Linked DNA regions of Pedosphaera parvula Ellin514. The protein of the gene in region 1 interacts with the protein of each later gene in a pairwise test. Links are inferred from orthologs where the notes say so. Each region holds a gene or a part of one and is shown in the gene's direction. Other genes may lie near its edges.

The links.
Region 2: the proteins of CFLAV_RS10855 (region 1) and ftsA interact in binary tests that used the Escherichia coli proteins (3 or more experiments, as listed by UniProt). The link is inferred for Pedosphaera parvula Ellin514 from one-to-one orthologs.

Annotation. Positions count from the first base shown.
Region 1 is NZ_ABOX02000011.1:66,984-70,200, forward strand. Bases 197-3,089 are described here. They hold CFLAV_RS10855 (rod shape-determining protein), read left to right. Parts: upstream 197-1,075; coding sequence 1,076-2,104; downstream 2,105-3,089. Other genes in these bases: CFLAV_RS10845 (hypothetical protein), read left to right, coding at 197-392; CFLAV_RS10850 (hypothetical protein), read right to left, coding at 435-626; mreC (rod shape-determining protein MreC), read left to right, coding at 2,144-2,953; mreD (rod shape-determining protein MreD), read left to right, coding at 2,950-3,089. In the rest of the region: CFLAV_RS10840 (phospholipase D family nuclease), read left to right, coding at 1-148; more of CFLAV_RS10845, read left to right, coding at 165-196; more of mreD, read left to right, coding at 3,090-3,217. UniProt on the Escherichia coli protein: Forms membrane-associated dynamic filaments that are essential for cell shape determination. Acts by regulating cell wall synthesis and cell elongation, and thus cell shape.
Region 2 is NZ_ABOX02000017.1:97,575-100,897, reverse strand. What follows is about bases 135-3,133. They hold ftsA (cell division protein FtsA), read left to right. Parts: upstream 135-1,023; coding sequence 1,024-2,244; downstream 2,245-3,133. Other genes in these bases: ftsZ (cell division protein FtsZ), read left to right, coding at 2,303-3,133; CFLAV_RS14965 (cell division protein FtsQ/DivIB), read left to right, coding at 135-1,031. In the rest of the region: CFLAV_RS14970 (D-alanine--D-alanine ligase), read left to right, coding at 1-43; more of CFLAV_RS14965, read left to right, coding at 66-134; more of ftsZ, read left to right, coding at 3,134-3,323. UniProt on the Escherichia coli protein: Essential cell division protein that assists in the assembly of the Z ring. May serve as the principal membrane anchor for the Z ring.

The DNA of each region.
Region 1 (3,217 bases):
TAATGCGGAGAATTTGCTCGTGATTCGGGATGCGGCACTGGCGAGGGAGTATTTGCGGAATTGGGAGGCGCATGCGGATCATTCGGAGGCCTACCAATCAAAGATGAAGTCGGCGATGGAACGTCCGCGGTCGCGCAAGAGGCGTTAGAGCCTGTTTTAAAATTATGGAGGGTGCTGTTTTCGCGCAAAAGGCTGTATGGCAAGGCGCGACGAAGGAGAATATCCCTGGTGGATCTTCGACTGAGGAGCAACGCAGCCAGACAGCCTTTGGCGCGAAAACCCTCAGGGCGGCGGTGCTTTTGGCCGCAACCGGCGGTAGCTCGGCCTTCACAGCCGCTACGGGGATGCTTGGTGCCCGTGCGGAAGCACCTCGCCGCCTTGGCCACAGTTAAAATCTCCAACCGCAGCGCCCTCCATAATTTTAAAACAGGCTCTTAGAGCCGACTCAGACTATTGAGGTAATAGAGGAGAAATCCGAACCCAACGCAGAAGATCATTCCAACCATGATGGCCCACCGAAGGACATGAAACTTGCGATGCACCGAGAACGGATTGGTTGCCGCAAGAAGATCCTTGGGAACGTTGTCATGCTTGTCTGCCATAATGTTTAGAGAATCGTCTGTCATGGCTTGTTCCACAATTTCTGCAACGCTCAAAAAAGTGTCTGTTTTTGTCCTACAGCCGGGTCGATTGCCAACAGTCTCCCATCATTAATTCCCAAGGTAGGTGGATTTCCACGAAGTATGGGGTGCACACCCTATTCAGCAGGACCAGGAAACTTTGCTATTAATTTGCCGCACCCTAAATTTTTTCCCGGGAACCAAGGAGTCCCGGGTTTTTTATTTTGCACGAGCAGTTTCTAGTTTGTAACATCCTACACATTAAACGTTTACATATTTTCACCAGCAGCATGCAGCAATGCTAATTCGAAAATTCAAGAGCATGGATAGTTCCTTTAAGTGATTACCTAGCAATAACTTACGGTTAAACAGGCAATGCACCATTCGGTCATGCTAATAGACTTGACCGAATGGGATAGACGCTCTTACTTTTGCGGCTTGTTAGGTAAAGATTCATGCTAGCGCAATTTAAAAGCCTGTTTTCCAACGACATTGGAATAGATTTAGGGACCGCAAACTCCCTCGTTTACGTACGTGACCGGGGTATAGTCTTACGCGAGCCCTCGGTTGTAGCGATTCAGGCGGGCACTACCAACGTACTGGCCGTAGGCGATGAGGCCAAAAGGATGTTGGGGCGCACCCCTGGAAATATTGTGGCCATTCGGCCCATGAAAGATGGCGTAATAGCCGACTTCGAAATCACCGAAGCGATGCTCCGCCATTTCATTCAAAAGGTTCATCATCGCAAGTTAATCGCACCCAGAGTCGTTGTGGCGGTTCCGTCTGGAATCACCGAAGTGGAAAAACGGGCGGTTAAAGATTCCGCAACTCATGCTGGCGCACGGGAAGTGTATTTGATCGAACAACCGATGGCATCGGCCATTGGAGTCGGTTTGCCGGTCCATGAGCCTGCAGGTAACATGATCGTGGATATTGGCGGGGGTACTTGCGAAATCGCAATCATCTCCCTCGCCGGAATTGTCTTCAGCCGCAGCCTGAGGGTGGGCGGGGACGAATTTGACGAGACGATCGTGGCGCACATGAAGCGAGCCTACAACTTAATGATTGGCGAACGCACCGCGGAAGAGATCAAGATCCGGATTGGATCAGCCTTCCCGCTGGAGCAGGAATTAACGATGGAAGTAAAAGGTCGCGATCTGAGCGCAGGGTTGCCAAAAACTCTGACTATTCGCTCGGAAGAGATTCGCGAGGCTTTGCAGGAGCCGCTTTCAAGTATTTTGGAGTCCGTCCGTATCACTCTCGAACGATGCCCGCCTGAATTATCCGCCGATTTGGTGGATAAAGGCCTGGTTATGGCCGGTGGTGGCGCATTATTAAGAGGAATTGACCGTCTGGTTGCAGAGGAAACCGGTCTGCCGGTTCATATTGCCGATGACCCCTTGTGCGCTGTGGCTGAGGGTACCGGTCGTGTTTTGCAGGAACTCCAATTCTTGAAGCAGGTTTCAGCTAATTCCAAGCTCTGATTATTTTCAGCGTTCGCCCGAAGATTGGTCGGGTGAAGAATGTTAAAAAGGCCGCATTATATAGCCTTGGGGCTGGTAGGATTGCTGACACTGATTGTTTTAAATTTACCGAGTCATTCGGTAAATCAAATCAAAATTGGTATCGGAAGCCTGTTCCTGCCAATGTTTGGACTTGCCAAATCTTCCCATCAGATCGTTGATCAGGCAACCACTGCCATCCTTCCACGCGGCGAACTCATCCGCCAGAACGAGCAGCTACGCTCTACCAACCAACAACTTCAGTTTCGCGCCATGCAAAGTGATGCCGTCATGCGTGAAAATGATCAACTGCGCCAGCTGCTTGGCTTGCAGAAACAGGCCCGTTGGAAACTCAAGCTTGCCAATCTCATTCTTCGAGACCCGGCAAACTGGTGGCAAACAGTGGAAATTGATGTTGGAACCCGTGATGGCATAAAGCCGGATATGCCTGTGCTTACCCCCACCGGCTCGCTGGTCGGCCGCATTGTGAATGTGAAGCTGACGCATTCCCAGGTGGCCCTGATTGGAAACCCCAATTGCCGGGTGGCGGCCATGATTGATAAAACTGGCGAAACAGGCGTGATTTCTGACGTGGCAAGTGTCCTGGATCATTCTTTGGTCACACTGAGCTATCTTTCAAATAACACCAATCTCAAACCGGGCCAGGGCGTCATCACCAGCGGCATGGGTGGATTCTTTCCCAAGGGAATTCCCATTGGCCAAATCGCAGAGGACTCAAAAACCGTTGAGTTTGGTTTATACACCGAAGCACGCGTCAAGCTCTCGGCAAATCTAAGCACATTGGAGGAGGTTTTTGTTCTGATACCATGAACTGGGTACATTCCATCCTAATCCTGGTGGCTGCTTTCATCGCTATCTTCCTGGAATCGGCCTTCGGTGGTTTCCGCCATTTTCTGGGAGCTCAGATTGATCTTCTTCCAGCATTAATGGTGTACGCGAGCCTGAGTTCCGGATTTGGCATGGTCATCCTCCTCGCCGTACTGGGAGGATTATGTTTCGATTCGATCTCGGCCAACCCCCTCGGAGTAAGCATCCTGCCGTTGCTGTTGGTAGGCTTCTTGATTTACATGAGAC
Region 2 (3,323 bases), on another replicon or contig:
TGAGTTGTGTCAGCAGATGGTTGATCTGGCATTGAAGAGGTAACCGCAAAATAGAGAAGGGCATTATGGCTCTGTTGAAACGAAAGCCGAAAAACCGCCGGTTAAACCGCGATCACGTACTGGACGTAAAGTTGCGCTCGGACCAGGTGCGGGCGACGCGCATTCGTATCAGTGCCATCGCTCTGGGCCTGGTCTTTGCCACGATTTTCTGCCTTTACGTTTTCTGGTGCACAGGTACATGGGCTTTGAATGCCTTGGTTTACCAGAATAAGGCTTTCGCCATTCAGGAACTCGATATCCAATCAGACGGGGTGCTTGCGGTTGAGCAATTACGTATTTGGGCCGGAGTCAGAACCGGACAAAACCTGCTTGCCCTTGATTTGGGACAGGTGAAACGGGACCTGGAAATGGCTTCCGTCATTAAATCTGTGGCGGTGGAACGAGTGTTGCCGCACACGCTTCGGTTGCGCGTTTCCGAGCGTGAACCACTGGCGCAAATCTATGTGCCGGTAGCCCGTACCAATGGAACTGGACTCGATTTGGGAATCCTGCACGTGGATTCAGATGGCTATGTCATGGCAGTGATCGATCCCAAACAACGTGCTGCCGCCGCGATCCAAACCAACGACGTGTTGCCAGTCATTTCAGGGATTAACCTCAACCAACTGGTTCCTGGCAAGCGGCTGGATTTACTGCAAGCCCGATCGGCCTTGCAACTAGTCACGGCATTTGAACGCTCACCCATGCAGGGCATGGTGGAACTGAAGAAGATTGATGTCTCTTCGCCAGAAATTTTGGTCGTCACGACGGGGCAGGGAACTGAGGTCATTTTCTCCACTCAGGATTTGGATCGGCAATTGCGTCGCTGGCGTGAAATCTACGACCAAGGGCAAAAGATGACCAAAGCCATAGCGACTCTCGACTTGTCAGTGCCCAATAACATTCCGGCACGCTGGGTTGAAGCGAGTTCGGTTCCGCCGGTAACTCCCAAAACCAAATTCTCACAACGTAACAGGAGGAAAAATGTTTGATCCTGGATCCTTGATTGTCGGACTGGAAATTGGAACTTCCAAGGTTTGCGCCGTCGTGGGCGAAGTGAACTCCACCGGAGCTCTGAATCTCATCGGCGTGGGGCAGGCGCGCTCCCGCGGTGTGCGGAAAGGCGAAATTGCCGACGCGCCCCTGGTGGAGGAGGATGTACGCAATGCCATCGTCGAAGCCGAGCAGATGGCGGATGTCGAAATACGGAGTGTCTATTTGGGGGTGACTGGAAGCCATATTCGTGGATTCAACAATCGAGGAGTTCATCCGGTGGTTTCAGCAGACCGTGAGATTACAGAGGAGGATGTGCAGGATGTCATCAAAAACGCCAAGGCCATCAATCTCCCCGCGCAAAACCATGTACTTCATGCCATTCGCCAGCATTTCACTGTGGATGGACAGGATGGCATCGTCAATCCGACCGGCATGTTGGGGGCCCGGGTAGAGGTGGATGTGCACGTGGTGCATGGGAATTTTAACCGTTTGCAGAACCCCATTCGAACCGTGAAAGGATTGCAACTGGAAGTGGAAGCCATAGTTTTCAATGGGCTCGCTTCCTCGCTGGCACTGCTCACCACCGAACAAAAGGAAATGGGAGCCTTGGTGATCGATATCGGTGGCGGCACGACGAATTTCGCGGTTTATGCAGATGGTATCATAAAGCATACAGGTGTGCTCGCGGTGGGCGGCGATCATGTTTCGAATGACCTGGCTTATGGATTGAAGGTGCCGCTGGGACGTGCGGAACAACTTAAGATTGAACGCGGATCGGCCACGGCAGATGATAATATAAAAGGCCAGAGCTTCAGCATTTCCAGCGAACTTGGATTGCCTGAAAAGAGCATTAATCTCGAACACTTGCGTCGGATTATGACGCTTCGGTTGGAGGAAATTTTTCAGTTAATTGAGCAGGATATTGCTCAATCGGGATTGTTGGATTATTTGCGGGCCGGCGTTTTCATTTGCGGTGGTGGAGCCCGCATTCCGGATATTTTAAAGCTGGCAGAGAGGGTGTTTCAATTGCCGGCCTCTCTCGGCAAGGCCAATTCCATCAGCGGAATCAAATCGGCGCTCGATCAGCCGGAATTCGCTACCGCCATAGGCCTAGTAAAGTTCGGTTCGTTCCAACAAAAAAAGCGTAGAACGGGAATAACTGAGGGTATCCGGCAAACGTTCACGGATATTTTTAATCGTAAATCGTAAACGCCGAGCTCGCGTTCAAGACTCAAGTTCAGAACTAATAGAGATTATGGAATCTGAAATGAACATAATGCCTGAGGCGGCGCCAATCGGAAAAAAGTTTTCGCTCAAAGTTATTGGCGTCGGTGGTGCGGGCGGCAATGCCACGGAATACATGTCCCAACAGACCTATGAGGGAATAAGCTTTCTGGCGATCAACACTGACGCACAGGCGCTGAACCAGTTGGGAGTGGCCGAGAAGATCGTTCTGGGTTCCAAGCTTACGCGTGGTTTGGGCACGGGTGGTGATCCTGATATGGGACGTGCTGCTGCAGAGGAGGACATTGACCGAATTCGGGGTTTGGTAGCTGGCGCCGATGTCGTTTGCGTCGTGGCCGGAATGGGTGGCGGAACAGGAACCGGGGCGGCGCCGGTGGTTGCAAAGCTGGCAAAGGAAGGCGGTGCGCTGGTGCTGGGCATCGTCACACTTCCATTTGAATTTGAAGGTTCCCGCCGTGGGCGTCAGGCGCAACTCGGCTTGCGCGATTTAAAGAGTGAGGCCGATGGTGTGATCTGCCTGCCGAATCAAAAGGTTTTTAAGCTTATTGACGAGAATACCAGCGTCAACGAGGCATTGAAGATTACCAACGAGTTCCTGGCTCAAGGTGTGCGAGGCATCTGGCGGCTATTGAATCAAACCGGCCTCATTAATGTTGATTTCAATGACCTCTGTGCAGTGTTGCGGGGACGTCACGAGGAAAGTTCCCTGGCCACAGTCGAAGCCTCAGGTGAGAACCGCTCGAAGGAAGTGGTTGAAAAACTCCTGGCGCATCCGTTTCTTGAAGGCGGCCAGGTGATGTCCGAAGCAGATGCGGTTCTGGTAAGCCTGGCGGGTGGTCCTGACATGACGATGACCGAGATCAATCGCATCATGGAACAGATCAACCGTCATTGCGAAAATGCCCACATCATCATGGGAGCTGGCATTCATGAGAGCTTCGCTGGCCGGTTATCAGTTACGCTGGTTGCTTCCCGACGCAACAGCCGTGAGGAAAAGCCTAGCTCCCGTCAGATGCACACACAGGTTGCACCAAGAGAGAGCG